One region of the Streptomyces sp. NPDC003247 genome, then DNA from elsewhere that is predicted to be linked to it. Evidence: riboswitches for the same ligand, from Rfam matches in the RefSeq annotation. Region 1 holds a riboswitch; each other region holds the start of a gene.
What was found. A riboswitch is a leader RNA that binds a small molecule or an ion and turns the genes downstream of it on or off. The one in region 1 is predicted to bind thiamine pyrophosphate.

Region 2: linked by a shared signal. The riboswitch ahead of thiO (glycine oxidase ThiO) and the one ahead of thiC (phosphomethylpyrimidine synthase ThiC) in region 1 are both predicted to bind thiamine pyrophosphate.
Region 3: linked by a shared signal. The riboswitch ahead of ACFYWQ_RS28690 (thiamine ABC transporter substrate binding subunit) and the one ahead of thiC (phosphomethylpyrimidine synthase ThiC) in region 1 are both predicted to bind thiamine pyrophosphate.

Annotation. Positions count from the first base shown of each region.
Region 1 is NZ_JBIAPF010000007.1:174,606-178,596, reverse strand. It holds gene ACFYWQ_RS24270 (YibE/F family protein) at 1-1,325, opposite strand, end outside; TPP riboswitch at 1,398-1,587, shown strand; gene thiC (phosphomethylpyrimidine synthase ThiC) at 1,580-3,376, shown strand; gene ACFYWQ_RS24260 (hypothetical protein) at 3,589-3,991, opposite strand, start outside.
Region 2 is NZ_JBIAPF010000001.1:196,933-200,923, reverse strand. It holds gene pknB (Stk1 family PASTA domain-containing Ser/Thr kinase) at 1-88, opposite strand, end outside; gene ACFYWQ_RS00845 (thiazole synthase) at 208-1,002, opposite strand; gene thiS (sulfur carrier protein ThiS) at 1,006-1,206, opposite strand; gene thiO (glycine oxidase ThiO) at 1,203-2,366, opposite strand; TPP riboswitch at 2,364-2,475, opposite strand; gene ACFYWQ_RS00830 (hypothetical protein) at 2,528-2,932, shown strand; gene ACFYWQ_RS00825 (NAD(P)/FAD-dependent oxidoreductase) at 3,031-3,991, shown strand, end outside.
Region 3 is NZ_JBIAPF010000009.1:116,890-120,880, reverse strand. It holds gene ACFYWQ_RS28700 (phosphatidate cytidylyltransferase) at 1-622, shown strand, start outside; gene rlmN (23S rRNA (adenine(2503)-C(2))-methyltransferase RlmN) at 755-1,861, shown strand; TPP riboswitch at 1,921-2,027, shown strand; gene ACFYWQ_RS28690 (thiamine ABC transporter substrate binding subunit) at 2,098-3,180, shown strand; gene ACFYWQ_RS28685 (ABC transporter permease) at 3,156-3,991, shown strand, end outside.

The sequences.
Region 1 (3,991 bases):
TCGTCCAGGACACCGAGCGAACCGATGATGATGCCGGCGAGCAGCAGACCGCTCATGTCGATCGACGGATACAGCCCGTGGATCAGGCCGGTGTTGTCGTCCGTGTTGCCGGTCAGGGCGGCCCAGTCGATGAACCACGAGCCCAGGAAACCGATCAGCAGCAGCGAGACGAGTGTCCCGAGCACCGCGACCGAGGTGCGGGCCGAGAGTCCGTGACACAGGTAGAGCGCGATCAGCATGATCGCGCTCGCCCCCACGACCGCCACGACCAGCGGGTTCGAGCCCTGCAGGATCGCGGGCAGGATGAAGAAGTTCAGGATCAAAAAACTGATGGCCAGTGCAACCAGTGCCATCACGCCCCGCAGCCGCCCGACGAGGACGACGGCGACGGCGAAGATGGCGGCGAGCACCGCCAACGGGACACGGCGGTTCACGTCGGTGACCGAGTACTGCAGGTCCTTCGGCGCGGAGGGCTCGTAGGCGACCACGACCTTCTGGCCCTCGTGCAACTGCCGTGACTGGTCAGGCTGCACGATCTCCGTGAACGTACGGCCCTTGTCGTCGCCGGTGTCCACCCGGATCGTCGCCCGCTTGCAGGTGCCGTTCTCCTGCTGCTCCGCGGAGGAACCCTCGGCCGTCGAGGTGTCGCCGGTCGCGGTGGCGCCCGAGGCGTTCACCGACGAGCAGCTGACGCTCACGACCTTGGTGACCGTCGCATGCTGCGTCTGCCGGTCGAAACCCACCCCGGTGCGCTCGTGCGGCGGAGCACCGCCGGGCCAGAGCACGACCAGGCCGGCGAGCACGGCCACGGCGAACGGGATGAGAACGGCCGCGATGACCTTGCGCAGATGCTGGGAGACAGGGGCGGCCGGGCCGTGGCTGTGCGAGTGCCCGTGCCCTCCGCCGGAGCCCGGGCCGTGCCCTCCGCCGCCAGGACCGGGGCCATGTCCGCCGCCCGGACCGCCACCGTGTCCACCGCCGAGTCCGCCACCCGGCCCATGCCCATGGCCGTGCCCGCCGTGGTGGGAGCTGCCCGGTCCGTGTCCGCCGTTGCGGGGACCGACCGGTCCGTGCCCGCCGCCGAAGCCGGGGCGGCCGTCTCCGTACCCGGACCCCGGGGCGCTCCCGCCCTGGGCAGAGGGACTGGCCTCAGGCCCGGAGCCAGGAACGGTCCCAGGACCGTGACCGGCACCCGGAGCTGAAGCTGGGTGAGGGCGTGGCCCGGGACGTGGCCCTGGACCCGGACCGGAATCAGGACCGTTTCCGGCACCCGGTCCGCGATGCGGTTCGGGTGGTGGGTACGGGGGGTGGTGTGTCGTGGTCACCGACCGATCATCGCAAGAACGACAGGGGCCCCCTGGTCACCGCGCCCGAATTGCCGCTAGCGTGGGGGCAACCTTTGCACACGCGGGAGCTCGGAGCACCGGGCTGAGAGGGCGCTGACCTCCGTCTTCGCGATGTTTCACGTGGAACGTCACTGGAACCAAGTGATGTTTCACATGAAACGTCGGCAGACGGTAGCCGCTGCGTCGACCGCTGAACCTGTTACCGGGTAATGCCGGCGTAGGGAGTAGGTCTCATGACCATCAAGGACGCACGCACGCCTGCCTCCACGGAGATCTCTGCCGAGATCTCCGCCAATGGGGAGGCTGGGAAGTCCATCGGCTGGCACAAGGCGTATGTCGAGGGCGCGCGCCCCGACCTGCGGGTGCCGGTCCGTCAGGTGCATCTCACCAACGGGCAGTCGGTCACGCTGTACGACACGTCCGGCCCGTACACCGATCCGCTCGTCGAGACCGACGTCCGCAGGGGCCTGTCGCCGCTGCGGGAGAACTGGATCATCGCCCGCGGGGACACCGAGGAGTACGCGGGCCGCCCCGTCCGTCCCGAGGACGACGGCATCAAGCACACCTCGCCGCGCGGCGGCCTGCGGAACCTGGACGCGGTCTTCCCCGGACGACCCCGACTGCCGCGCCGTAGCCGGGACGGCAAGGCGGTCACCCAGCTCGCGTATGCGCGCCGCGGCGAGATCACACCCGAGATGGAGTACGTGGCCCTCCGGGAGAACGTGGCGCCCGAGGTGGTGCGCGAGGAGATCGCGGCGGGCCGTGCGGTCCTGCCCGCGAACGTCAACCACCCGGAGATCGAGCCGATGATCATCGGCAAGCGGTTCCTGGTGAAGGTCAACGCCAACATCGGCAACTCGGCGGTGACGTCCTCCATCGAGGAGGAGGTCGAGAAGATGACCTGGGCGACCCGCTGGGGTGCGGACACGGTCATGGACCTGTCCACCGGTCGCAACATCCACACCACCCGTGAGTGGGTGCTGCGCAACTCCCCTGTTCCCATCGGCACGGTGCCGCTGTACCAGGCACTGGAGAAGGTCGACGGCAAGGCCGAGGAACTGACCTGGGAGATCTACAAGGACACCGTCATCGAGCAGGCCGAGCAGGGCGTGGACTACATGACCGTCCACGCGGGCGTCCGTCTGCCGTACGTCCCGCTGACCGCGAACCGCAAGACCGGCATCGTCTCGCGTGGCGGCTCGATCATGGCGGCGTGGTGCCTGGCCCACCACAAGGAATCGTTCCTCTACGAGCACTTCGAGGAGCTCTGCGAGATCCTCGCCGCCTACGACGTCACGTACTCGCTCGGAGACGGCCTCAGGCCCGGTTCGATCGCCGACGCCAATGACGAGGCGCAGTTCGCGGAACTGCGCACCCTGGGGGAACTCAACCGGATCGCGAAGCGTTTCCATGTTCAGACGATGATCGAGGGCCCGGGACATGTCCCGATGCACAAGATCAAGGAGAACATCGACCTTCAGCAGGAGATCTGTGATGAAGCTCCGTTCTATACGCTCGGCCCGCTGACGACGGACGTCGCGCCGGCGTACGACCACATCACCTCCGGTATCGGTGCCGCGATGATCGCCTGGTGGGGCACGGCCATGCTCTGTTACGTCACGCCGAAGGAGCACCTGGGCCTGCCCAACCGTGACGACGTCAAGACCGGCGTCATCACGTACAAGATCGCAGCCCATGCGGCCGACCTCGCCAAGGGGCACCCCGGTGCGCAGGAGTGGGACGACGCGTTGTCCGACGCCCGCTTCGAGTTCCGCTGGGAGGACCAGTTCAATCTTGCCCTCGACCCGGACACGGCCCGTGAGTTCCACGACGAGACCCTGCCGGCCGAACCGGCTAAGACCGCTCACTTCTGCTCGATGTGCGGGCCGAAGTTCTGCTCGATGAAGATCTCCCAGGACATCCGCCGTGAACACGGGGGATCGCGTGCGGAGATCGAGGAAGGGATGGCGCGGAAGTCGCAGGAGTTCGCGGCGGCGGGCAACCGGGTCTATCTGCCGCTCGCGGACTGATACCGAAGGCTCAGTGGCCCGGGGCGGTGCGAGGCTGTCCTGCGGCCAGGCCCACCGCTTGGCTCGTGGCTCGGCCTGTGCCGGCGGAGGCCGTAGGTGTGCCGGTGGCGCGAGACGCTTCTTGAGGTGAGGGTGCGGGCCGGGTGGGCTGGCCCGTACCCAGCCGGGTGTACGGCTTGCGTCCCCTTCGGTGGGGGGCGCAAGCCGTGGGCCTATTCCGGCTGGTGTTCGGGCCCTCCGAAGTCCGGGCTGGTGTAGTCCGGGCTGGTGTAGCTCGGACGGGAGCCGGTCGAGCGCCCGTCGTCCGGGCTGCTGAAGCCCGGACGGTCGTAGCCGATCTTCGGCAGACGGCCGGGGGGTGCCTGTGGGGCCGGGTCGCTATGCAGTGCGGCGGCCGTGCCCGGGTTGACGAGGGCCTCGCGCAGGAACGGCATTATGCCCCGTTTCAGCAGGGCTTCTCGCCAGGCTTCCCGGGCGCGGGCCACCTCCTCGCTCAGTTCGGCGTACGGACCGGCCTCCAGGGTCGGCCGGTTGCGCAGGGCGGTGAGGAGGAGTCCCACGGTGGCGACGAGGATCGCGGCCGCGGCGATGGCTCCGAAGGCCCAACCGGTGGTG
Region 2 (3,991 bases), on a different contig from region 1:
CCATCCCGCCGACCGCGATCCGCGCGTCCACGCGATAACGCCCGTCGAGCAGCTGCCCGACGAGAGGGTCCTGAAGGGTCGTGTCCACGGACGCGAGTGTACGAGCCTCCACGGACACTTCCCCCTTTCCGTCCGCCGTCGGAGCACGACTGGAGCGGAGCTGTGACGCACCCCACCGCGTGGGGGAGACCGTGGCCGTGGCCGTGGTCAGAACGCGGGACGCTCGGGATCCAGCACGGCCAGGCCCTCCGCCGGGGACGACGCCTCGGCGAAGTGGCGCCGGGGGATCCGGCCCGCCAGCCGGGCCAGCCGCCCCGCCTCGACCCCGGCCCGCATCGCGTGCGCCATCCGCTCGGGGTCCTGTGCCCGCGTCACCGCCGACGCCAGCATCACCCCCGCGCACCCCAGCTCCATCGCCAGCGCGGCGTCCGAGGCCGTGCCGGCCCCCGCGTCCAGGATCACCGGCACGCGCGCGTGCTCGACGATCAGCTGGAAGTTGTGCGGGTTGCGGATGCCCAGCCCGGACCCGATCGGCGAGCCGAGCGGCATGACCGCCGCACAGCCCACGTCCTCCAGCTTCCGCGCCAGCACCGGGTCGTCGTTGGTGTACGGCAGCACCGTGAACCCGTCGTCGACCAGCGTCTCCGCCGCGTCGAGCAGCTCGACCGGGTCCGGCAGCAGCGTCCGCTCGTCGGCGATGACCTCCAGCTTGACCAGGTCGGTGCCGAGCGCCTCGCGCGCGAGGCGGGCCGTCAGGACGGCCTCTCCGGCAGTGAAGCAGCCCGCGGTGTTGGGCAGCACCTGGATGCCGAGTTCCTGGAGGACGGACAGCACCGAGCCGTGCACCGAGGGGTCCACCCGGCGCATCGCGACGGTCGTCAGCTCGGTCCCGGAGGCGATCAGCGCGCGCTCCAGCACCTCCAGGCTGGGTGCCCCGCCCGTGCCCATGATCAGACGGGACGAGAAGGCCCTCCCGCCGAGGACGAAGGGATCGTCGGCCATGGTTCAGCCTCCCTGGACGGCCGTGAGGACTTCCACGCGGTCTCCCTCGGAGAGGGCGGTGGCGGACCACCGCGCGCGCGGGACGACGGTCTCGTTGAGCGCGGCGGCCACCCCGGAGGGCGCCGCCGTCAGGGACCGTACGACGGCGTCGAGGGCGGTGCCGGCCGCCACCTCACGCCGCTCACCGTTGACGGAGATGTTCATGCGGGCTGCTCCGAGAGTGCGGCGGCGCCGAAGCGCCGGGGGGTGAAGGGACGGGCCTCGTCGGGAAGTTCAGCGGTGGCCAGGACGTGCGCCATCACGTCGCCGGTCACCGGCGTCAGCAGCACACCGTTGCGGTAGTGCCCGGTGGCCAGCAGCAGGCCGTCCAGTCCGGTCGGCCCGAGCAGCGGCGCGTTGTCCGGCGACCCGGGGCGCAGTCCCGCGCGCGTCTCCGTCAGCGGCAGCTCGGTGATCCCGGGGACCAGCTCGTGCGCGTCCCGCAGCAGCTGGTACACGCCCCCGGCCGTCACCGTCGTGTCCCAGCCCAGTTCCTCACTGGTCGCGCCGACGACGAGCTCGCCGTTCTCCCGCGGCACCAGGTACACCTGGCTGCCGCGCACCACGGCCCGCACCGTGCGGCTCAGGAACGGCGCGTACGCCCGCGGCACGGTCAGCCGCAGCACCTCCCCCTTCACGGGCCGCACCGGCGGCAGCACCTCGTCCGGCACCCCCGCGAGCCGTCCGCTCAGGCTGCCGGCCGCGAGCACCACCTGTCCCGCGCCCAGCGCGTCTCCCGCGCGCGTGAGGACGCCGGCGGCCCGGCCGGCCACCACCGACAGCCGCTCCGCCCACGTCCGGTGGAAGACCACCTCGGCCCGCTCGCACGCGGCCACCAGCGCTCCCGCCAGCCGCCGCGGATCGATCTGGTGGTCGCCGTCCACCCGCAGCCCGCCGCGCACCCCCGGCGCGAGCATCGGCTCCAGCCGCCGGCACTCCCGCCCGGTGAGCCACTCCGACTCCAGCCCCGTCCGCCGTTGCAGGGCGTGCAGGTCCCGCAGGTGGGCGCGGTCGTCGGCGTCGAGGGCGACCGCGAGCGTGCCGCAGCGGCGGTAGCCGAGGTCGTGACCGGTGAGGTCGCTCAGCTCGGCCGCGAAGTCGGGGTAGCGGCGGGCCGAGGCGAGGTTGAGGCCGAGCAGCGTCTGCTCGCCGTAGTGCAGCTCCGTGACGGCGGCCAGCATCCCGGCCGCCACCTGCGCGGCCCCACCGCCCGGTTCCGGGTCGACCACCGCCGTGGCGAACCCGCGCTGCGCGGCCCGCCACGCCGTGACCAGCCCGATGATGCCGCCCCCGACGACGAGGACGTCTGACGTACGTGAGGACATGGGCGTCCAGCCCCTCCCTTCGCCGGCATGACCCGGATCAGGTTCGTACGGTCGGAGGCCGCCAGCCTCCCTCTCAGCCCGGTGCGTCCGGGCTCCCGCGAGTGCTCTACGGTGGCCACCCTAGCCCGACGCCGGACGACTCAGTAAGGGAGCCTCCGCCCGTGACCCGCCCGCCCGCCTCCCCCCACCCCTCCGCGGCGGACGGCCCCGCCCCGCGTCACCGGTCCCTCGACGGTCTCGTGCTCGCCCCCGTCGCCGACCAGGCCCCCGGGCAGGTGGGCACCCGCACCCGGTTCACGTACCACGAGAAGGACGGCGAGATCTGGGCCGAGTACGCGGGGGGCGACGTCGTACGCGGGCATCTGGTGGGTACCCGGCAGGGGGACCGGCTCGACTTCCGCTACGTCCAGCTCAAGCGGGACGGCGCGACCTCGTCGGGGCACTGCGTGGCGACGGTCGTGGAGCTGCCCGACGGCAGGGTCCGGCTCGAGGAGACGTGGGAGTGGGAGTCCGGGCCGGGCAGCGGCACGAGCGTTGTGGAGCAGGTCACGGAGCACGGCCACTGACTGACGGGTCGTCAGGTGTCTATGGTGATCAGGTGAGCGAGCGGACGCAGGACGAAGACAGGTCACCGGCGCGGCGCGTGGTCGTCGTCGGCGCGGGCATGGCCGGGGTGCAGACCGCGGTCGCACTGCGCGAACAGGGCTTCACCGGCACGGTGAGCCTGATCGGCGCGGAGCCCCACCAGCCCTACGACCGGCCACCGCTGTCCAAGGCCGTCCTGCTCGGCAAGGCGGAGGGCTCCGCGCTCGACGTCGACTTCGAGGGCCTCGGCATCGGCCTGCGGCTGGGCAGCGAGGCCCTCGGCGTGCGCGTCGCCGACCGTGAACTGGACACCGAGGCCGGGCCCGTCCCGTACGACGTCCTGGTCCTCGCCACCGGCGCGGAACCGATCCGGCTGCCCGGCGCCGAGGGCGTGCCCGGCGTCCACCTGCTGCGCACCCTGGACGACGCCGAACGCCTGCGGCCCGTGCTCGCCCGGCAGCACGACGTCGTGGTCGTCGGCGCCGGCTGGATCGGCGCGGAGTTCGCCACGGCGGCCCGGGAGGCCGGCTGCGCCGTCACCGTCGTCGAGGCCGCCGAGCGTCCGCTGGCCGGCGCCCTGCCCGCCGAGGTCGCCGCCCCGATGACCGCCTGGTACGCCGACAGCGGCACCGTGCTGCGCACCCACGCGCGCGTGGAGCGCGTCGAGCCCGGTGCCGTCGTCCTCGACGACGGGTCGCGGCTGCCCGCCGGTGCCGTCGTGGTCGGCATCGGCGCCCGGCCCGCCACGGCCTGGCTGGCCGGCTCCGGCATCGCCCTCGGCGCCGACGGCGAGGTCGTGGCCGACGCCCATCTGCGCACCTCCGCGCCGGACGTGTACGCGGTCGGCGACTGCGCCTCCTTCCCGTCGGCCCGGTACGGCGAGCGGCTCCTCGTCCACCACTGGGACAACGCCCTCCAGGGCCCGCGCACGGTGGCGGCGAACATCCTCGGCGAGGCCACCGGCGAACCCCTGGCGGTCTACGACCCGGTCCCGTACTTCTGGTCCGAGCAGTTCGGCCGTTTCGTCCAGTACGCCGGCC
Region 3 (3,991 bases), on a different contig from region 1:
GCTCGGTGGTGCGGCGATGGTCGTCGCCGGGTACGTCCGGGGGGCCGAGGGCGCCTGGCTTGCCATGGCCCTGACCGCTCTCGCGGTTCTCGTCTGGCGGATGACGGAACCGCCGGAGGGCTACCTCAAGGACGTCACGGCCGGTCTCTTCGCGGCCTTCTACGTGCCGTTCCTGGCCACCTTCGTCGCCATGATGCTCACGGCCGAGGACGGGGCGCAGCGCGTGCTGACGTTCCTGCTCCTGACGGTGGTCAGCGACACCGGCGCGTACGCGGTCGGCTGGCGCTTCGGCCGGCACAAGCTCGCCCCGCGCATCAGCCCCGGCAAGACCCGCGAGGGCCTGCTGGGCGCGGTGTCGTTCGCGATGGTCGCGGGTGCGCTGTGCATGCAGTTCCTCATCGACGGCGGCACCTGGTGGCAGGGCCTGCTGCTCGGCCTCGCGGTCGCCGCCAGTGCCACGCTCGGCGACCTCGGCGAGTCGATGATCAAGCGGGACCTCGGCATCAAGGACATGGGCACCCTGCTCCCGGGCCACGGCGGCATCATGGACCGTCTGGACTCCCTGCTGCCCACGGCTCCGGTGGTGTGGCTGCTGCTGGTGCTCTTCGTGGGATCGTCCTGACGGAACCCGCCCACCCGCGTCGAGCGAGCCCCCGTCCCCGGCGGACGGGGGCTCGCCGTCGTCACGGCCCGGGGCGGGGTGCCACGACGGCGAGCCGGGGCACCCGAGTCGATCTGCGACACTGGTAAGGCCATGCCTAAGCCCGGAGAACTCACTTTCGTCGCCCCCCGCGGAGCCAAGAAGCCGCCGCGGCACCTCGCCGACCTCTCGCCCGCCGAGCGGAAGGAGGCGGTGGCGGGGATCGGTGAGAAGCCGTTCCGGGCGAAGCAGTTGTCGCAGCACTACTTCGCGCGGTACGCGCACGACCCGGCGGAGTGGACCGACATCCCCGCGGGGGCCCGCGAGAAGCTGCGCGAGGCGCTGCTGCCGGAGCTGATGACGGTCGTGCGGCATCTGTCGACCGACCAGGGCACCACCCGCAAGACCCTGTGGCGGCTCTTCGACGGCACGCTCGTGGAGTCGGTGCTGATGCGCTACCCGGACCGGGTGACCATGTGCATCAGCTCGCAGGCGGGGTGCGGGATGAACTGCCCGTTCTGTGCGACCGGGCAGGCCGGGCTCGACCGGAACCTGTCGACCGCCGAGATCGTGCACCAGATCGTCGACGGGATGCGGGCCCTGCGGGACGGGGAGGTCCCCGGAGGGCCGGCCCGGCTGTCCAACATCGTCTTCATGGGTATGGGCGAGCCCCTCGCCAACTACAAGCGGGTCGTCGGCGCCGTCCGCGCCCTGACCGATCCCACACCGGACGGGCTCGGGCTGTCGCAGCGCGGGATCACCGTGTCGACCGTCGGGCTGGTGCCGGCCATCCACCGGTTCGCCGACGAGGGCTTCAAGTGCCGGCTCGCCATCTCGCTGCACGCCCCGGACGACGAGCTGCGCGACACCCTCGTCCCGGTGAACACCCGGTGGAAGGTGCGCGAGGTGCTCGACGCCGGGTTCGAGTACGCCGAGAAGTCCGGCCGGCGGCTGTCCATCGAGTACGCCCTGATCCGTGACATCAACGACCAGGCCTGGCGCGGTGACCGCCTCGGACGCCTCCTCAGGGGCCGACCGGTGCACGTCAACCTGATCCCCCTCAACCCGACGCCCGGCTCGAAGTGGACCGCGTCCCGGCCCGAGGACGAGAAGGCGTTCGTCGAGGCCATCGCCGCGCACGGGGTGCCGGTGACCGTCCGGGACACCCGGGGCCAGGAGATCGACGGGGCCTGCGGTCAGCTCGCGGCCACCGAGCGGTAGTCTGAGCGCCGTACGACATCTTCACATCATCCGACATCTGTAGATCTGACGACATCTTCATATTCCGACAGGGGAGCGCCACAGCGCTGAGAGTGCGGCACCAGGCCGCAGACCCTCTGAACCTCGCCCAGGTCATTCTGGGTAGGAAGTTCGGTCACCGCTCAAGCTGTTGTGCCCCGCCCGGGTCCGCCGGGCGGGGCCGCGTCTCTTCCTGGTCAACCCCAGGAGGAAAACCAGTGCACACCAGGACGTTCGTCGCCGCGGCCGTCGGCCTCGGCCTCGGCCTCGTCACGCTGTCGGCGTGCGGATCGTCGGACGATTCCGCGTCCGGCTCCGGCTCCACCACCGTCACCCTGATCAGCCATGACTCGTGGGCCGTCTCCAAGGACGTGCTCGCGGAGTTCGAGAAGCAGTCCGGCTACCAGGTGAAGGTCCTCACCGACGGCGACGCCGGGCAGGCCGTGAACAAGGCCGTCCTCACCAAGGACAACCCGCAGGGCGACGTCTTCTTCGGCGTCGACAACACGCTCCTGTCCCGCGCCCTCGACAACGGCCTCTTCCAGCCGTACGAGGCGAAGGGGCTCGACCAGGTCGACGCCGCCTACCGGCTCGACGGCGACAAGCACCGGGTCACGCCCGTCGACTACGGCGACATCTGCGTCAACTACGACAAGGAGTACTTCGCCGACCACAAGCTGGCCCCGCCCACCTCCTTCGACGACCTGACGAAGCCCGCCTACAAGAACCTCCTCGTCACCGAGAACGCCTCCACCTCCTCGCCCGGCCTCGGCTTCCTCCTCGGCACAGCGGCCAGGTACGGCGACGACGGCTGGCAGGCCTACTGGAAGAAGCTGAAGGCCAACGGCGTGAAGGTGGTCGACGGCTGGGAGCAGGCCTACAACGAGGAGTTCTCCGGTTCGGCCGGCGGGAAGAAGGCCGGCGGCGACCGGCCGCTCGTGGTCTCCTACGCCTCCTCGCCGCCCGCCGAGGTGATCTACGCGGACCCCCGGCCGACCACCGCCCCGACCGGTGTCGCGACCGGCACCTGCTTCCGGCAGGTCGAGTTCGCGGGACTGCTGAGCAACGCGGCCAACAGCGCGGGCGGCAAGGCGCTGATCGACTTCCTGATCTCGAAGCGCTTCCAGGAGGACATGCCGCTCAACATGTTCGTCTACCCGGTGCTGAAGGGCGCGGCCGTGCCCGCCGAGTTCACCGCGTACGGGCCCGCCGCCGAGGACCCCGAGACCATGGCCCCGGCGGACATCGCCGCCCACCGCGACCAGTGGGTCAAGTCGTGGACCTCACTCGTACTGAAGTGACGAAGGCGGGCGGCCCGGCGGCCCGCACGGGCCGTTCCGGGAGCGCGGCGCGGCTCGGGCTCATGGCCCTGCCCGTCGCGTTCTTCGGGGTCTTCTTCGCCTACCCCGTCGCCGCGATCGTCGCGCGGGGGCTCGGCTCCGACGGGACGTGGCACGCCGGGCGCCTGCTCGACGTGCTCGGGGACCCCGGCATCCGGCACGTGCTGTGGTTCACCACCTGGCAGGCGCTCGCCTCCACCGCGCTCACCCTGCTGGTCGCCCTGCCCGCCACCTACGTCTTCGCCCGTCTCTCCTTCCCCGGCAAGCAGGTCCTGCGGGCCGTCGTCACCGTCCCGTTCGTGCTGCCGACGGTCGTCGTAGGGACGGCCTTCCTGGCGCTCGTCGGGCGCGGCGGACTCCTCGACGAGCTGTGGGGCGTACGGCTGGACACCACGGTGTGGGCGATCCTGGCCGCGCACGTCTTCTTCAACTACGCGGTCGTGGTGCGGACGGTGGGCGGGCTGTGGGCGCAGCTCGACCCGCGGCAGGAGGAGGCGGCGCGGATGCTGGGCGCGTCGCCGTGGCGGGCGTGGCGCCGGGTGACCCTCCCGGCCCTCGGGCCCGCCGTGGCCGCGGCCGCGCTCATGGTGTTCCTGTTCACCTTCACCTCCTTCGGCGTGGTGCAGATCCTCGGCGGGCCCGCCTTCTCGACCCTGGAGGTCGAGATCTACCGGCAGACGTCGGAGCTGTTCGAGCTGTCCACGGCGGCCGTCCTCACGATCGTCCAGTTCACCGCCGTCGGCGCGGTCCTCGCCGTGCACGCCTGGACCGT